Hyalangium ruber: one gene and its partner. The protein of the gene in region 1 interacts with the protein of each later gene in a pairwise test. Links are inferred from orthologs where the notes say so. Each region holds a gene or a part of one and is shown in the gene's direction. Other genes may lie near its edges. The genes, in order: serC and selB.

What was found.
Region 2: the proteins of serC (region 1) and selB interact in binary tests that used the Escherichia coli proteins (3 or more experiments, as listed by UniProt). The link is inferred for Hyalangium ruber from one-to-one orthologs.

Annotation. Positions count from the first base shown.
Region 1 is NZ_JAXIVS010000009.1:116,872-125,955, forward strand. Bases 4,226-7,064 are described here. They hold serC (3-phosphoserine/phosphohydroxythreonine transaminase), read left to right. Parts: upstream 4,226-5,020; coding sequence 5,021-6,109; downstream 6,110-7,064. Other genes in these bases: SYV04_RS25370 (hypothetical protein), read right to left, coding at 4,226-4,309; SYV04_RS25375 (RNA polymerase sigma factor), read right to left, coding at 4,314-4,889; SYV04_RS25385 (chalcone isomerase family protein), read left to right, coding at 6,146-6,712; SYV04_RS43790 (trypsin-like serine peptidase), read right to left, coding at 6,804-7,064. In the rest of the region: bufB (MNIO family bufferin maturase), read left to right, coding at 1-62; SYV04_RS25355 (HvfC/BufC N-terminal domain-containing protein), read left to right, coding at 59-772; SYV04_RS25360 (carboxypeptidase regulatory-like domain-containing protein), read right to left, coding at 801-1,880; SYV04_RS25365 (caspase family protein), read right to left, coding at 1,880-3,502; more of SYV04_RS25370, read right to left, coding at 3,524-4,225; more of SYV04_RS43790, read right to left, coding at 7,065-7,775; SYV04_RS25390 (PA0069 family radical SAM protein), read right to left, coding at 7,813-8,841; SYV04_RS25395 (serine/threonine protein kinase), read right to left, coding at 9,023-9,084. UniProt on the Escherichia coli protein: Catalyzes the reversible conversion of 3-phosphohydroxypyruvate to phosphoserine and of 3-hydroxy-2-oxo-4-phosphonooxybutanoate to phosphohydroxythreonine. Is involved in both pyridoxine and serine biosynthesis.
Region 2 is NZ_JAXIVS010000003.1:475,154-484,336, reverse strand. Bases 3,182-6,119 are described here. They hold selB (selenocysteine-specific translation elongation factor), read left to right. Parts: upstream 3,182-3,661; coding sequence 3,662-5,578; downstream 5,579-6,119. Other genes in these bases: SYV04_RS10900 (ATP-binding protein), read left to right, coding at 5,575-6,119; SYV04_RS10910 (phosphoribosyltransferase), read left to right, coding at 3,182-3,645. Outside these bases: SYV04_RS10925 (choice-of-anchor A family protein), read left to right, coding at 1-1,011; SYV04_RS10920 (succinate dehydrogenase/fumarate reductase transmembrane subunit), read right to left, coding at 1,075-1,740; Hsp33 family molecular chaperone HslO, read left to right, coding at 1,981-2,874; more of SYV04_RS10910, read left to right, coding at 2,974-3,181; more of SYV04_RS10900, read left to right, coding at 6,120-8,088; SYV04_RS10895 (sigma-54-dependent transcriptional regulator), read left to right, coding at 8,085-9,183. UniProt on the Escherichia coli protein: Translation factor necessary for the incorporation of selenocysteine into proteins. It probably replaces EF-Tu for the insertion of selenocysteine directed by the UGA codon. SelB binds GTP and GDP.

The DNA of each region.
Region 1 (9,084 bases):
TGGAGGCCGTGCTGGAGCAGGCGGACACAGCGCGCGGGGCCCTGGGCGAGGTGGCGCCATGAAGCCCGGACTGCGGCACTTCTTCGACACGATGGACGGCTACCTCGCGGCGCCCGGAGGGCTGGAGCGGCTGCGCGCGGCGCACCCGGGCTGGGACGCGAAGGACTCGCGGGTGGCGCTCTATGAGGAGTTCGTTCGCCACCATGTCAGCGCGACGGTGGAGAAGCTCTACCCGCTGACGCTCGCGTGCCTGGGGCCGGAGCGCTGGGCGGAGCTCGTGCGGGCGTATGACGCCACGCGGCCAGCGCGGCACTTCGAGGTGAACCGGCTGGGCGAGGGCTTCCCCGCCTTCGTCGCGGACGTGGCGGCGGCCCGGGGGCTGCCGGAGTTCGTCCCCGCGCTGGTGCGCTTCGAGTGGGCCGACTGGGCGGTGTACGCCTCGGAGGAGCAGGTGCCGGAGCGGGTGGAGCGGCTCACGGTGAACCCGACGCTCACGGTGTTGCAGCACCCGTTCCGCCTCGCGCCCTACATCCACGCGAAGGCGACAGGCCCGGCCCCGGCGCCGGGGGATGAGATGTTGCTGCTGTGGCGCCACCCCCAGCATCACCGCACGTGGTTCCTGGCGGCGCACGAGCAGGCCCTGCTGGTGCTCAAGATGGCGCTGGAGGGGCTGTCCGCGCAGGACGTGGCGGCGGCGACGGGTGTGGCGGAGGACCACGTGCGGCGGGCCGTGGAGGAGTGTACCCGCGACGGTCTGGTCCTCGCGCCCTGAGTCAGCGGACGGCTTCGGCCGTTACGCCTCAGTCGTCCGATTGGCACACGCGGCCGCCCGGGGCTTCCTCGCAGACGAGGGAGTCCGGGCACTGCGAGTCGGAGGTGCAGCGGTAGGTGCAGGCCCCCTCGATGCACAGCCCATTGGGGAGGCCCCGCTCGCGGCAGCTCGCGTCGCCGGTGCAGGCCGCCCCCACCTGGCGGTAGGCGCCGCAGCCCGAGAACTGGGCCGCATCGGGCAGGCAGCGGTCGCCCTGACACGTGAAACCCCGCGCGCAATCCTCGCTGTCGGTACAACGCTCCACGCAGGCCGAGCTCCCCTCGGGCAACGACTGACAGCTCGCGCCGGAGCGGCACTGCCAGTTCCCGGCGCACGGCGCGCATAGCGGCCCCGAGCCCTCGCAGCGGAAGCCTCGGCAGCTGAGGCCGGAGCCGCAATGCGCGTCCTCGAGGCACTCGACGCACCGGCCATCCTGCGCGCACTGCAGCGCTTCCTCGCACCCCGTCTCCATGCAGCCGTGGTGGCCGTTGCCGCCATCCGGCTTGGGGAGGTTCACCTTCACCTCCTTGGTCTCGCCGGCGCTCACGCACGTCTCGGAGGAGACGTCCGGGAAGCCGGGGAGGGTGATGCTCAGCATGAAGCAGCCATCGGGCAGGGGGCCCACGCTCACGCGCCCCTGCTCATCCATGTCCAGCTCCTGAAGGGGCGTGCCCAGCACGGACAGCTTCGCCGCGCCCACGAGCTGCTTGTCCGGGGACTTTACCCGCACCTCCAGGAAGCTGGCCGCCTGGGGCTGCAGCTCGCCCAGCGAGAGGGACTGTCCGCTCGGGACGGTGAGGGGGACGCGCAGGGCGCGTTGCGCCGAGGCGACGATGAACAGCTCGGTCCTGCCCGCGGGGATGTTCTCCAGGGTGAACTGGCCATCCGGTGCCACGCTGCTGCGCAGCTCTGGGGCTCCCACCACGGACACGAGCGCCATGGCCGAGTCACTCTCGGTGAGCCGGCCATGCACCGAGCCCACGAGGAAGGGCGCGTTGTCCAGCCCGCCACACCCGCTCGCGATCAGGGCGAGCAGGGCGACCATAGAGATGTGCAGTGTGTGGCGCATCAGAAGCGATACCCCATTCCGGCCCAGCCGCTGGTGAAGCCCACCGCCTGTCCCTGCCCATCCACGACCACGTACGTGAGCATGAGCTGCATCTGCGAGGTGAGCTCCAGCCGTTCACCCAGGCGCCACACCACGCCGCCCACCACGCCGGGACTCAGGGTGAAGTACTGCTGCCCGCCCACGAAGGCCTCCACATCAAAGGACCGCCTCAGGTACAGAGCGGCCACACGGGGCCCGGCGTAGAGGGACAGCCGCTCCCAGCGCCACAGGTAGGGCATCCCCACACCCAGGGAGAGGCGGGTGTAGCCGAAGGGCACCGAGGTGCCCGGCACGAGCTGGAGGTTGCGCCGTCCCATGCTCCCGCTCAGGTCCAGCAGCAGGCTGAAGTCCTGCAGCGGCCGGTCCTCCAGCCGCAGCGCCACCGCCACCTCCGGGGAGGCCGGCAGCAGCTCCTTGCGGCTGCTGGCGTCCACGAACGAGAACATGCCGCCCAGCAGCGACAGGGAGCGGCTCGGGAAGGTCTCCGCCAGCAGCCGCTCCAGAGGCAGCCGATCGCCCTGGGCCACCTCCACCTCGCGGCGCACCAGCACCGAGTCTCCCTTGGTCAGCTCCACGGTGCGGCGCCCAGCGGGCACGGCCGCGCCTCCGGGCAGCTCCGTGCGCGGCTCTCCATCCACCTTGAGGGTGAAGCCGTCCAGGCGCGGGTTGTAGGAGAACAGCTCGGGCCGGCCCACGCGGTTGATGCTGCCGGAGAGCACCACGGGGTCCGCGCCCACCTCCAGAATCTCCGCGGAGGGGCGCTGCCGGCCCTCGGTGAAGGCGAAGGTGCGGCGGCGCGCATGGTCATGCGCCTCGGTGGCGGTGACGGCGCCGTCCGCGTTCCGGTCCGCCGCGCCGTTGAGTCCCTCGATGAGGAAGTGGGTATAGATGTCGTTGCGCAGCCCCTCGTCCTCGCGCGCCGTCTCGCCCCAGTCGCACGCGGCGAACACCATGGAGGCACGGCTCGACTCCTCCAGGGGGCGCGCGTAGAAGCCGGACTTGATGCCCGTCAGCTCGGCCTCGAGTTCCTTGGGGAGCAGCGACTTGCCGCTGCCGCTGTGACAGGTGGCCAGCACCAGCAGCCGGCGCCGGCTGGGCAGTTGGTCGAACTCGGCCTTGAGTTCGTCCATGCCAAGTGCCGTCTGCGGGATGTCGCGGTAGGCGGCGTCCCGGGTGACGAGGTAGCGCTTGAGCTCGCCCCGGCCATCTCGGGCCAGCGTGCCGTGCGCGGAGAAGTACACCACCACCACGTCATCCGGCCGGGTGGCCTCTCGCCGCAGCTCGCGCAGCGCCGCGAGGATCGCCGTGCGCGTCGTCTCCTCCGGGCGGGAGAGCAGGCGCACCTGATCGAAGCGCCCCCGCGCCGGGTCCTTCAGGGCGGCGGCGAGGTCGGTCGCGTCCTTCCCCGAGTAGCGCAGGTTGCGCCACTGCGGATCCTGGAACTGGGAGATGCCCACGAGCAGCGCGAGGCGCCGGGGGGCATAGGCGTTGGACAGGGCCGTCTCGTCGAGCTTGAGCGGCACCAGCCCGCCCTTCTCCTGGGAGGCGGGGCCCGCACAGGCCACGAGGGTGCCCAGCAGCATGAGGACGAGGCGCTTCACGGGTCAGCGCGGATTGTGACCGGTCTGAACGAAGACGTCGAACTGCGCGATGGCGAGCGGATTCTGGCCCTGGGCTGTTCCGTTCCCCAGCGCCGCCCGGACCTGCTCCTCCGACAGTTCCACACCGGGCGCGGAGGCCACCAGCCACAGCGTCATCGCGCCGGACTCCCCAGTGAGGCTCACGCCCGCGAGCCCCTGGGGGCCTTGGAGATCATGCGTCCCGGCCTGCAGGGAGAAGGCGCCGAGCAGCTCGGGCGTGCCCCCTTCCTGCTGCTGGAAGAGCAGGGCGCTGCCCGCCTCGGTGGCGTGGTAGCGCAGCAGCAGCACCTCGTCCGGCAGCACCGAGGCGCCAAAGTCCAGGCGGCGGAGCTCTCCCTGGGCGCTTCGAGCCACCACGGCCAGCTCCAGCGCGATGCGGTTCGAGCCCTTCACCCCATCCCACGCAGCCTCCCTTGGTGGAGAGGCGATCAGGCGGGGGACGAAGACGACCGCCAGCAGGCATGCGGCCAGCGCCGCGGCGGCTCCAGCCCAGCGCCCCGTACGGGAGGGCGCGCGCAGGTGGCGTCGCAGCCGCATCCAACCCACTTCATTCCGAGGGGCCTCCGGACGCGGGGCCAACCCGAGCAGGAGCGCGTCCACCTGGCCATCGAGCCCGTCCGTGTCGGCGCTCTGGGCGAGGAACTCCTCGCAGGTGTCGCACGGGGCGGCGAGGTGCTCGCGGAAGTAGGCCACCGCCTCGGGTTCCCGGGCGGAGAGGGCGCGCATCGCGTTGGCATCGAGGTGCTTCATGGCCTTACTCCCAGCGTCCGGCGAGGACACGCCGGAGCAGCTCCCGCTTGATGCGTGCCCGGAACCGCTCGAGCCGCATGGTCACCGCGCTCTTGCCCACACCGAGCTTCTCGGCGATCTCGCGCGCGGACAGCTCTCCCTCCAGGTAGAAGAGCTGCACGGTCTTCTTCTCCTCGCCCTCGGGCAGCTCGGCGATGAGTTGACGCACCACGGCGATGTCCCGCTCCACCTGGAGCGCCTCGGGCAGCGGAGGCACGGCCTCGGGCTCGGGGTCCGCCGCTTCGTCCTCCATGCGCCGCAGGTGGCTCTTGCGCTCCAAGCGGGTGCGGGCCCGGTTGCGGGCGATGGACAGCAGCCAGGCCTCGAAGGCTCCGGGCTCCTTGAGGCGGGGCAGGGCCTTGAATGCCCGGACGTATGTCTCCTGGATCACGTCTTCCACCTCGTCGGCGTCCAGCGTGGCGAATCCGGCGGTGAGACGGGCCACGAGGGGCCGGGTGCGCCGATACAGCTCTCCATAGGCGGACTCCTCCCCACGCGCGGCCCGCCGCACCCACTGCGCCAGTTCCTCCGAGGAACCCACCTGTCCTCCTGACCTCCGTACCTGCCTGCCGGCCACACGCTACCTGCTGGACACCGTCTTCGCTTCCTACTGGCCCTTGGAAGCATGTGGGAGAGAATGGCGGCGCCGTTCACTTCCTAAAGGACACAGCCATGCGCGTCATCAACTTCAATGCCGGTCCCGCGGGTCTCCCCCAGCCCGCGTTGGAGCGGGCCCGGGAGGAGCTGCTCGACTTCCAGGGCACGGGAATGTCCATCATGGAGCACAGCCACCGGGGCAAGGACTACGAGGCCGTCCACGACGAGGCCATCTCCCTGCTTACCGGGCTGCTAGGCATCCCGGCCACGCACCAGGTGCTGTTCCTGCAGGGCGGGGCCTCGCAGCAGTTCGCCCAGATTCCGATGAACTTCCTCACCCCGGAGAAGAGCGCGGACTTCCTGATGACGGGGGTGTGGAGCGAGAAGGCGCTGGACGAGGCGAAGTACTACGGCAAGCCGCGCATCGCGGCGACGACGGTGATGGCGGACAAGCGCTACACGCGGGTGCCGAAGCAGGCCGAGCTGCAGCTGGATCCGAAGGCGGCCTACGTCCACATGACGACCAACAACACCATCTACGGGACGCAGTGGCACACGTTCCCGGAGGTGGGAGGCGTGCCGCTGGTCGCGGACATGAGCTCGGACATCCTGTGGAAGCCGATCGACGTGAGCCGGTTCGCGTTCATCTACGCGGGGGCGCAGAAGAACATCGGGCCCTCGGGGATTGTCCTGGTGGTGGTGGACAAGGAGTTCATGGCGAAGGGGAGCCAGAACATCCCGAAGATCTTCCGCTACAGCACGTACGCGGAGAACAACTCGCTGTACAACACGCCGCCGACGTTCTCGATCTACCTGTGCCGCAACGTGCTGGCGTGGATCAAGAGCGTGGGAGGGCTGACGCAGCTGGAGAAGTGGAACCGGGAGAAGGGCGAGACGTTGTACGCGGCGATCGATCGGCACCCGGACTTCTATCGGGCGCCGGTGGAGAAGGAGTCGCGCTCGTACATGAACGTGGTGTTCCGGCTGCCGAGCGAGGCGTTGGAGGACACGTTCGTGGCGGAGGCGAAGAAGGCGGGGATGGTGGGGCTCAAGGGGCACCGCAGCGCGGGAGGCATCCGCGTCTCGCTCTACAACGCGGTGTCGGTGGAGAACGTGAAGACGCTGGTGTCCTTCATGGACCAGTTCGTCAAGACTCGCGGTTAAGCCAGGCCTGCACGCCTGACCCATAGGGAGGAATCCATGAAAGTGACACTATCTGCCCTCGTGCTGTCCCTCACCCTCGCGCTGCCGGCCTTGGCCAAGGAGAAGGAAGTCGCGGGAGTGAAGTTCCCCGAGACCATCTCGGTCGAGGGCAAGGAGCTGAAGCTCAATGGTGCCGGCCTACGCACCAAGGCCATCTTCAAGGTCTACACCGCAGGGCTCTATGTGGAGACGACCAGCAAGGACTCCCAGCAGCTCATCAGCTCGGACCAGGTCAAGCGCGTGCGCATGACGATGCTGCGCGACCTCGAGAAGTCGAAGATCACCGACGCCATCAGCGATGGCATCGAAAAGAACAACAAGGCGCAGATGGCGGCGTTGAAGCAGCGACTGGACACCTTCAACGCGGCCATCCCGGACCTGAAGAAGGGTGATGAGCTGCTGCTCACCTACGTACCGGGCCAGGGCACCACGGTGGAGAGCAAGGCGGGCCAGAAGATCTCCGTGGAGGGCAAGGACTTCGCGGACGCGCTCTTCGGGGTGTGGCTGGGCAAGAACCCCGTGGACGGCGACCTCAAGGACGGGATGCTCGGCAAGGAAGACTGAGTCACGCTGCGCGAAGCCCTGCCTGGAAGCGAACGGGCAGGGCTTCTCCAGTTGGAGCGCATCCAACCCATTAGGGAACTGACTCGAAGCATCATGGCAGAGGACCTGAGTCGGTCTGAGCCACTCGTTGAACTTCACTGCTGAGCCAAGCTCGATAAGGCTGGAGGCCTGTGAAAGCAGGTTCCTTGCCCAGGCTTCTGCTTGAGATTCCCACGAGTGAGAGGCCCTGCGTGCTTTGTCGAAAGCAAGGACCGCCGCTGTCTCCCGTATAGGCGTGTCGCTGAGGCTGGTGAAACAGGAATCGATCTTCCCCTGCCGCTGGAAGTCGAGTCACCGGGTACTCCTTGATCCGGCGATCGCCACCCAGTGTTCCCAGATCCAAGTCGTAACCGTAGCTGACCATGAGGATGGACTCGCCGGCCTCTATCCCTGTCTCTGCAAGAGTGACGGGGATGAGTTCCCCTCTGACGGGGAACTCAAGACGGACGAAAGCCAGGTCGGCCTTGGTGGAGACGACGTTACCTTGGGCGTCGAGCAGGAGTTTGAAGTCGGGATGGGGCTGAATCCTCCCATTGTAAGTTCTACGGGAGAGGTTCAGCTCGGCTTCCGGAGTGGGCGGCTCGTAGATGACCGTGCTCACGGAAGCGCTGGGGACGCAGGATGAGCCGTCGATCAAGGTCGTATTACCTTGCCCAGATTCATGAATCTCCTGGCTCTTGCAGACACAATGGCCAGCGGTCAACACCAGTCGAGGAGCAACGAGGACACCACTGCACTGCGTGCCGCTTCCGCGCCCATTCGGAACTTGGGTGATGACGGAGACCGTCGACTGGAAGCGGTTCTCGATGTCGATCTCACCTGCGAGCAGGGCGAGTCCTCCGGCGGGGCGCCGCAGCCCCTGTGCTTCCGCGGACGAACTGGCCCTACCGTCACCTGGTGAACTGGATTCTGGGAGAGGAGGGGCCGGTTTGGGCTCGTCTCCTCGCTTTGTGCAACTCCCGCTCAGGAGTAGCAGTGCCCACAGTGAGCATGCAGCCAGGGGGGATGTCCGGAGGAAAAGCATCCGTCAGGCACGATATGCGTTCTCCCTCCCCTGAGCCTCAGAAGAGGCTGAGCTGGGCAGAGGGCCGTGTCGGCCGCCGGAAGGTGCTCGGCTCGGCCTCGGTCACCGAGGACATGCGCATGCCCACCTTGCGCGCCGCTGTGTCGAAGAGGCGGTGGATGGTCTCCGCGTAAATCCCCTCACCCCGCATGCGGTGCTTGAACCGCGCGTCGGAGAGTTCCCCGCCACGCGTCTCACGGATTCGATGCAGCACCCGCTCCGCACGCAGGGGCAGCTTCGCCCGCAGCCGCTCCTCGAATACCTCCTTTACCGGGCCGGGTAGGCGCAGCAGAGTGTAGTGCGTTCGGGTAGCTCCCGCCTCCCGCGCCGAGGCCAGCACCTTGGCGATGTCCTCGTCATTGAGTCCTGGGATGATGGGCGCTACTGACACCGCCACGGAGATGCCCGCTGCCGCCAGCCGCTCGATGGTGAGCAGGCGCCGCTTCGGCGTGGCCACATAGGGCTCCATTGCTCGTGCCAGCTCCGGGTTGTGGAAGGGCAGGCTGATGCTCACCCAGAGCCGAGCCTCGCGCGCCAGCGTCTGCAGCACATCGATGTCCCGCTCGATTAACGGTGCCTTGGTGATGATGCCCACCGGGTTGCGGTACTCGGCGCAAACCTCCAGGCACCGGCGAGTGAGCTTCAGTGAGGCCTCCAACGGCTGAAAGCAGTCGGTGACGCCACTGAAGACCAGCGTTTCCCCCTGCCAGCGCGGGCGTTCGAAGGCTTCGCGCAAGAGTTCCGGGGCGTGGGGCTTCACCACGATGCGCGTCTCGAAGTCCGTGCCCGCCCCCAGGCTCAGGTACTCGTGGGTGGGGCGCGCGTAGCAGTACGCGCAGGCATGCATGCAGCCTCGGTACGGGTTGATGCTCCAGGAGAAGCACACGTCCGGGCTGCTGTTGCGCGCCAGCACCTCGCGGCTGTGGTCCTCCAGCACCTCCAGCCGAGAGGGTGGAACCTCGTCGAGGTACTCCACCTCGGTGCTCGCCCAGGGGTTGGGAGGATTGGAGACGGGACGCGGCTTCACCGGCTCAAGGTGAACCTGAAAGCACGTTCAGTCAAGCGCCGGCCAAGGTCCCGGAACCACGAAGGCCGGTAGCCCCAAGTTTCCCCACGAACTACCGGCCTTTGCGACGGAGAGGCGGACGGGATGCGAACCAGTGCTTGGGAAGCGCACCACTTTCGGAAGCGGGCACTCCACGACGCGCTCAGCCCGTCGTGATGTCGTCCTGGGAGCGCTGACGACGCGGAGGAGAGGCGCAGCCTTCCA
Region 2 (9,183 bases), on another replicon or contig:
AGCGGCGCGGTGTCCATCACCATCACCGCGACCGATGACGCCTCGGGCGTGGAGAGCATCACCTATACCGTCAGCGGCATGCACACCGGCGGCGCCACGGTGAGCGGCGCCACGGCGTACGTGCCCATCCTCACCGAGCTGGGCCAGACGACCATCACCTTCTACGCCAAGGACGGCTCCGGCAACTACGAGCCGCCCCAGACGCTGGTCATCAACCTCACCGTGCCGCCTCCGTCCTGCACGGAGATCAGCCTGCGCGACTTCAACCTCTTCCTGACCGGCGACTACAACGGCGGCCACGACGTGGAGGGCAAGGTGGCGGTGGGCGGCAACATCTCCATGGAGAACTTCGCGGTGGGCCACCGCGTGGCGGAGGACGACCTCGACAACGTGCTGGTGGCGGGCGGCCAGCTGAACATCTCCCGCGGCGCCATCTTCGGAAACGCCTACTACGGCGACAGCACCACGGCCAACGGGACGACGACGTTCTACCGGGGCGAGCTGGCGCAGGGCGCGCCGGTGGACTTCTTCGGCCGGTCCGAGGAGCTGCGGGCGCTGTCCAGCGGGCTGGCGAGCAGCCGGGCCACCGGGACCAAGCGCGTGGAGTCCTGGGGCGGCGTCTTCCTGGAGGGCACCTTGCCGGGGCTGAACGTCTTCCACGTGGAGGCCAGCGTCTTCGCTCGCGCCAAGTACCTGTCCATCACCGCGCCGGCCAACGCCACGGTGGTGGTGAACGTGTGGGGTGAGTCGGCGCGCTTCAGCGGCTTCGGCCACAACTTCAGCGGCGGCATCGACCAGACGGGCGTCCTCTTCAACTTCCCGGACGCCACGAACATCACCGCCTACGGCTACGGCTTCTGGGGCACGGTGCTGGCGCCCAACGCGCACGTGGACTTCAGCGATGGCAGCTGGGACGGCGGTATGTACGCCGCCTCCTTCACGGGCAACGCCGAGGGCCACATCAACCCGCTGCGCGACTTCCAGTTCTGCGGCGGCGGCGTCGGCACCTAGCGCTTCAGCAGGGGGAGGGTGCGCGGGGCGAGCCGCGCACCCCCCGAGGCCTCACGGGGCCTCTCAGGGACGGGGCCCGAGGGCCTCGCCGGCCTGGAACAGGGCGTAGAGCGCGCCCCAGCTCATGGCCAGCAGCACCAGGAAGACGATGATGACGACGGGCTCGAAGCGGCGCATGGAGCGGTCGCTGGCGAAGATGCCCCAGGCCATGCCGAAGCCCTGCAGGCCGTTGGCCAGGTGGTACGCGGTGCCCAGGGTGCCCAGCACGTAGACGAAGAGCGTGGGCCCGTGGAAGCGCATCTCCCGGGCGATGTCGTCGAAGGCCTCGGGAGCGCCGTTGAGCAGCCGGGGCGCCAGGAAGGCCTTCCAGATGTGGGCGCCCAGGAAGGCCAGCACGCCCAGGGCGCTCGCGCGCTGGAGGATGTACTTGAGGTTGCCGTAGTTGCTGTAGGCGAGGTTGTTGGGCTTGAAGCTGAACATCCGCACCAGGCCCCAGCCGGTGTGAATCACCAGCGGCACCAGGGAGATGATGAACGCCAGCGCCTGGGAGAAGGGGTGGGCGTAGGTCGTCACCGAGGCTTGCCAGGCCTGGGCGCCGCTGAAGGCGGCCAGGTTGTCCCACAGGTGGTTGATGACCCAGATGGACAGGGGCACCACGGCGAGGAACGAGCCCAGGCGGGACTGGAGCAGCGAGTTCTTGCGAGGAAGGGTGGCAGCTTCGGTGCTCATCGAGACTCCGGCGACGCGCGGGCAGGGTGGGAACCCCGCGGGTAGGTGGGTCGGACAGGGGGTTATAGTCGGTCCCGCCCGGGGAGGGGCGAGGATCAGCCAGGGCAGCTGGCAGCCGGGGCGCTTGAAGGCATAAGCCGGGCCGATGCTTCGCCCCAGCGCCCCCCTCCCGGGCAGGCGTCCAGGCCGTATCTCTCATTGGCGAGCGCCCCGCCGTTGGGCACGCTAGTGCCTGCTCTTATGGCCGATGAACTCGTCAGTGGACTGTTGAAGGACGTGGACGTGCGCGTGGTGCTCGCCCTCACCTCGGAGCTGTCACGCAAGGCGCGTGACACGCACCAGAGTCAGGCGGCCTCCGCGGCCCTGCTCTCCCAGGGGCTCACCGCCGCCGCGCTGATGGGGGCGCTGCAGAAGGGCCCGGCGCGCATCAACGTGCAGCTCGAGTGTGATGGCCCCCTGCGCGGCTTCTTCGTGGATGGGGACAACGCGGGCGTGGTGCGCGGCTACACGAAGAACCCGCACGTGAAGCACGTAGGCGCCGAGGGCCAGTGGCACTGGCGGCCCGTGCTGGGCAACAAGGGCTACATCTCCGTGCTGCGCGACATCGGAGAGGGCGAGCACTACCGCTCCTCGGTGGAGCTGGAGCGCTTCGACTTCGTCGAGGACCTGGAGCGCTACTTCGCCATCTCCGACCAGGTGGCCACCCAGCTCACGCTGGAGCAGTTTCCCCTGACGGGCAACGGTACGACCGAGCCCCTGGGGTTGGTGGCCGGGGTGCTCCTCCAGCCGCTGCCCAACGGGGACCGGGAGGCCTTCCAGGCGCTGGGCCGGCAGATCAAGCAGGGCTTCCCACAGGCGCTGCGGGCCCATGGGGCCGAGGGCGGGGCGGCGATACTCAAGGCGCTGCTGCCCGAGCGCACGGACCTGGAGATCATGTCCCGCTACCCCCTGAGCTTCGCCTGCACGTGCAGCCGGGAGCGGGTGAAGACCGCGCTGCTGGCGATGGGGCGCGAGGAGCTGACGGACATGCTCCAGAAGGAGGGAAAGGCGGAGGTGACGTGCCAGTTCTGCACGACACAGTACGTCATCCCCGGCGAGGAGATTCGCGCGCTGCTGCAGGCCGGGACGAGTTGACTGGTGGAAAGCCCGGGCCGCCGAGGGCCTACGCGGGGAGTAGCCCCGGCGCTCGGCCCGGGATATGACAGGGCCACACCTCATCTGGAGTTTTCACTCGTGGCCACCAAGCGGGCAACGCCCGGCAAGGGCAAGCCCTCCAGGAAGAGCAAGCCCTCGCCCAAGCCTTCCAAGCAGCAAGTGGAGAAGCTCGTCTCCATCCCGTCGGACGTCGTACTGGCACCTCAAGTGGAGGCGCCTCGCACGCCCACCGGCCGCGACCAGTCGCGGCAACGCTCCGCGGTGAAGGAGCTGTCGTGGGCCCACTTCGACCGTGCCGTGCAGGAGCTGGCGCGCACGATCGGCAAGTCCTTCAAGGCCCAGAGCGTGGTGGGCGTGGCCCACGGCGGCGTCTTCGTGGGCGGCGCCCTGTCCAGCGCGCTCGGCTGCGAGTTCTTCCCGGTGCGTATCAGCCGCCGCAGCCGGGACCGGGCCGATGCGAGCAAGCCCCAGCTCTCGGGTGAGATGCCGCGCGAGCTGAAGGGCCGCCGCGTCCTCATCGTCGATGACGTGGCCGCCAGCGGCGACACGCTGGAGATGGCCACCCGGCTGGCGCGTGAGGCGGGCGCCCGCGAGGTGATGACCGCATGCCTGGTGGCGCGGCCCGAGGGCTATCGGCCCGACTTCCTCGCCCTGTCCACCCACGACTTCCTCGTCTTCCCCTGGGACTACGCGCCCGTGACGGGGGATGACCGCGCCTCGGACGTGGACCCGGACCTGGCTGGGGCTTGAGGGGCGGAGTGGTGCGATGATCATCGGGACGGCGGGCCATATCGACCACGGCAAGACGTCCCTCGTGAAGGCCCTCACGGGCATCGACACGGACCGGCTCAAGGAAGAGAAGCGCCGGGGCATCACCCTGGAGCTGGGCTTCGCCCACCTGACGCTGGATGACGACACCGTCGCTGGCGTGGTGGACGTGCCCGGCCACGAGCGCTTCGTCAAGGCGATGGCCGCCGGCGCCGGCGGCGTGGACCTGGCGGTGCTGGTCGTCGCGGCCGACGAGGGGGTGATGCCCCAGACGCGCGAGCACCTGGACATCTGCCGGCTGCTGGGCGTGAAGGCCGGCGTCATCGCCCTCACCAAGAGCGACCTGCTCGCGGAGCTGGGCGAGGAGTGGCTCACCCTGGTGAAGGCGGACCTGGTGGCGCTCACCGCTGGCACCTTCCTGGAGGGCGCGCCCGTGGTGCCGTGCTCCTCCAAGACGGGCGCGGGTCTGCCGGAGCTGCGCGCGGCGCTCACCCGTGCCGCGCGGGGGCTGTCCCAGCGCCCCTCCGATGGGCCGGTCTTCCTGCCCGTGGACCGCGTCTTCACCATCAAGGGCTTCGGCACCGTGGTGACGGGCACGCTGCTGTCGGGCACGCTGTCGGTGGAGGAGGGTGGGGCGCTGCTGCCGGGGCGGCCCGGTCCTTTCCGCGTGCGCGGGCTGCAGGTGCATGGCCAGAGCGCGCAGAAGGTGGTGGCGGGCCAGCGCACCGCCGTGAACCTGGTGGGCGTGGAGCCCGAGGAGATCGACCGCGGCATGGTGCTGGTGCGCGCCGGCGAGCTGCCCGAGACGCGGATGCTGGATGTGGAGCTGAGCCTGCTGCCCGCCGTGGAGGAGCCGCTGCCCCGCCGCCGCAAGCTGCTGCTGCACCTGGGCACCGCGCAGGTGGAGGCCACCGTGGCGCTGCTGGACCTGGAGAAGCTGGAGCCCGGGGAGACGGGCCTGGCCCAGCTTCGGCTCGCCGCGCCCCTGGCCGCGCTGGTGGGGCAGCGCTTCATCCTCCGGGGCTCGCGCGTGCTGCCCGGGCGGGGCGCCACCGTGGCCGGTGGGCGCATTCTCGCCATCACTCCGCCGCGCCGCCGCAAGGGCGCCTCCGCCGTGGTGGCCCCACTCCTGGAGGCCGATGCCGGAGGGCACCTGGCGTGGCTGCTGCGCCAGGCGGGGTATAGGGGCCTCACGCAGGCGGAGCTCTTCGGCCGCTCGGCGCTGTCGCCCAAGGTGCTCACCCGCGCGCTGGAGTTGCTGGGGGCGCGGGGTGGGGTGCTGCTGGTGGACAAGGAGAAGCGCCTCTATCTCTCCGGCGAGGTGTTCGAGGGCCTGCAGAAGCGCGCCCTGGCGCTGCTGGCCGCCTTCCACGAGCGCGAGCCCATGCGCGAGGGGCTCTCGCGCGAAGAGCTGCGCCAGCGGCTCTCGCCGGAGCTGGATCCGCGCATCTTCCAGCGGGTGGCGCAGGCGCTGGTGGACTCCGGCAAGGCCGAGCTGGACAAGGAGGTCATGCGGCTCAAGGGCCGGGGCCGCACCCTCACGGTGAGTGACGAGGGGGCCCGCGCGCGCGTGGCGGCCGAGCTGGCGGCGGCAGCCCTGGCTCCTCCCACCTTCAACGAGCTGGCGCAGAAGCTCCACCTGCCGGTTCCGCGGCTCCAGGAGCTGCTCAAGTTGATGGTGGCCGGGGGCCATGTCGTGCGGGTGAGTGAGGAGCTGCACTTCGACGCGGAGGCGCTCGCCGGGCTCAAGGAGCGGCTGGTGGCGCACCTGCGCGAGAACAAGGAAATCTCCACCCAGGCCTTCAAGGAAATGGTTGGCCAGAGTCGTAAGTTCGTCATCCCTCTGTCGGAGTACTTCGACCGTGAGAAGGTGACGCTGCGGGTGGGGGAGAAGAGGGTGCTACGGCGCGGATGAACACGAAACGCTACAGCCTGATGGAGCTGCGCTCCCTCATCGAGTCCTTCGACAACCCGATGGCGGTGTTGCGCCAGCATGCCGTGTGGATGGTGAACGCCGCGTACCTCCAGTTGGTGGGGTTGCCGCGCGAGCAGGTGGAGGGCCGCCCAGCGATGGACTTCGTGGATCCCCAGGAGCGCAGCCGGCTGGCCCTGCTCCTGCAACGCTCCAGCACCGGGGAGGTGACGGAAGCGCCGCACATCACCACCCACCGCCTGATTCCCGCCGGAGACGGACGCCGGCACGAGGTGGCCGCCCGCTCGCAGGAGGTGGAGCTGGAGGACGGAGCCAAGGCGCTGCTCATCAACATCCTCAAGCTGACGGACCGGCCTCCCGTGCTGGCCATCGCCGAGCGGCTGGTGGAGACGTCCGCGCGGTTGGTGAGCGCGAACACCGAGGAGGCCGTGCGCCGGGTGGCGCTGGAGGGGCTCGAGTTGGCGGGCTTCCGCGCGCGCTTCCTGCGCTGGGATGGGCAGACGCTGGTGGCGCGCGACGAGGGCCCCACGCCGCCGGACCTGGCGCTGGCGCTCGAGGCGCGCGCCGAGGGCTACCCCGTCTTCGGCGGGGTGGACTCCATCGACGCCAACCACGTCTACCTCCCCGTGGGAGATGCGCGCCACGAGGTGCTGTGGGTGGGAGGCCCCAAGCTGGACCCCGCGCACGGCTCGGCGCTCGCGCTCTTCGTCAAGGCGGTGGGCGCCGCGCTCTCCGAGGCGCGCATGAAGGCCGAGAGCGCGCGCAGCCAGTGGGAGCTGCAGGCCGTGGCACGGGTGGCGCGCCTCGTCGCCCAGCCCGTCCCGCCCACCCCCGAGGCCTTCCTCCAGTGCCTGGCCGAGCTGCTCTCCTCCGACGCGGCGCTGCTGCACCTCAAGGAGGAGTCCGGCAACCGGCTCACCCTGCGCGCCCATGTGGGGCTCGCGGGCGTGGAGCGCTCGGCGGCGGAGGCCCTGGGCCAGGTGCTGAGCGAGGCGGTGGCCCAGTCCGAGCAAGGGGTGCTCTCGGCGGAGGCCGAGGAGCGCGCGCTGATACGGGCCTCGGCCTCGCGCTTCGGCTGTGGAGTGGCCGTACGCCTCACCCGTGGCGGCGAGCTGTTTGGCACCCTGCAACTGCTGCGCGCTCCCGGTCGTCACTGCGGCGAGTCGGACCTGCGGCTGCTGGGCACGGTGGCCGAGCTGCTCGTGACGTTGCTGGAGCAGCACCGCCTGCGCGCCGAGTCCACGCGGCAGCTCACCGAGACGCGCCTGCTGCTGGACATGGCCCGCACCACCTCGGGCGTGCTGGACTCGGCCAGCATCCTGGACGTCGCGGCCGACTTCCTCGTGCGCCTGCTGGACGTGTCCAACTGCTTCATCCTGCTCTACGAGGAGCAGACCAAGAGCCTGCGGGGCTCGGCCGCCTCCGCCACCCACCGGGACTACTTCCGCACCGTGACGATGCCGCTGCACGGGGAGAGCCTCGCGTCCAAGGCGGCACGCAGCCGCCGCTCCCTGGCCATCGAGGATCTCTCCCGGGAGCCGGATGGCTTCAACAGCGAGTTCGTCCAGCGCTTCCAGCAGCGCGCCCTGCTGGCCGTGCCGCTCACCTCCCGCGAGGAGCTCATTGGCGTGGTCATGGTCGATGACACCCGGGGCCCGCGCGTCTTCAGCCCCGCGCTCATCGAGCTGGCCGAGGCCACGTGTGGTCAGCTCGCCCTCTCCATCGCCAACGCCCGCCTCTACGAGTCGCTCTGGGCCTCCTACGCGGAGCTGGCCGCCGCCCGCGCGGAGATGGTCACCCGCGAGCGCCTGGCCGCCCTGGGCGAGCTGTCCGCCATCGTCGCCCACGAGGTGCGCAACCCCCTGGGCGTCATCTTCAACGCCGTGGCCTCGCTGCGCCGCCTGCTCAAGCCCGAGGGCGACGCGGCCATGCTGCTGGACATCCTCTTCGAGGAGAGCGACCGGCTGAACCACATGGTGGGGGACTTGCTGGACTACACCCGCCCCCGCGAGCCCATCCTCCAGCCGGAGGACCTGACGCGGGTGCTGCAAGACTCCCTCGAGGCGGTGCGCTCCCAGGGTGGCGTGGGCAGCCAGCCCATCACCCTCCAGGTCGAGGTGGAGCCGGGGATGCCCTCGGTGCCCATGGATCGACGCCTCATCCGCCAGGCGTTGATCAACGTGGTCGTCAACGCGGTCCAGTCCATGCCCCAGGGGGGCGTGGTGCATGTGCGCGCCCGCAGGGAGCCGTACAATGGCCGTGAGTCCCTGCGCATCGACATCACCGATCAGGGGATGGGCATTCCCCCGGAGCTGCTCCACCGCGTCTTCGAGCCCTTCTTCACCACCAAGGCCCAGGGCACCGGCCTGGGGCTCGCCGTCGTCAGCCGCATCCTCGAGGAGCACCGCGGGGACATCGCCGTGGAGAGCACCTCCGCCCGCGGTACCACCTTCACCCTTCGTCTTCCCCTCTCACCCCCGACGCCTCCGTGAACGACGCCAGCACCACCCCTCCGCCCAAAGGCCGCATCCTGGTCGTGGATGACCAGCGCAACATGCGCGCCACCACGGCCCTGCTCCTGCGCTCCGAGGGCTACACCGTCTTCGAGGCCGCCAACGGCGAGGAGGCGCTCGTCCAGTTGTCCAGCAACGGCGTGGACCTGCTCCTCACCGACTTGAAGATGGAGCCCATGGACGGCCTGACGCTCCTGAAGAAGGCGATGGAGGTGGGGCCTCGCACGCAGGTCATCATGATGACGGCGTTCGGCTCCATCGAGACGGCGGTGGAGGCCATGCGCTCGGGGGCGTACGACTATGTGACGAAGCCCTTCAAGGAGGGCGAGCTGCTCTACCGCGTGGAGCGCGCGCTGGAGCGGGCCAAGCTCTTGTCCGCCGTGGACATGTTCGCCGGTGAGTTCAACCAGCGCCACGGCCTGTCCTCGCTGGTGGGGCGCAGCGCGGCGATGCGTGAGCTGACCACGCGCCTGCTGCGGGTGGCGCAGAGTGACGCCACCGTGCTGGTTCAGGGCGAGAGCGGCACCGGCAAGGAGCTGGTGGCGCGCGCGCTGCACGCCCACAGCCGGCGCAGCTCGCGCCCCTTCGTGCCCGTCAACTGCGCCGCCATCTCCGAGTCGCTGCTGGAGAGCGAGCTGTTCGGCCACGCCAAGGGTGCCTTCACCGGCGCGGTGAAGGCCCGGCGCGGGCTCTTCGAGGAGGCCGACGGCGGCACGCTCTTCATCGACGAGGTGACGGAGACGAGCCCCGCCTTCCAGTCCAAGCTGCTGCGCACGCTGCAGGACGGCGAGGTGCGCCGGGTGGGCGAGTCCACCGCGCTGAAGGTGGACGCGCGCATCGTCGCCGCCACCAACCGCGACATCGAGCTGGAGGTGCAGGAGAAGCGCTTTCGGCAGGACCTCTTCTACCGCCTCAACGTGGTGACGCTGCGGGTGCCGCCGCTGCGCGAGCGCCTGGAGGACGTGCAGGCCCTGGCCGAGCACTTCCTGGAGCGCGCCAACGCGCGCAGCCCCCGACCCAAGCGCCTGTCCCAGTCGGCGGTGGGACACCTCATGGGCTACACCTTCCCCGGAA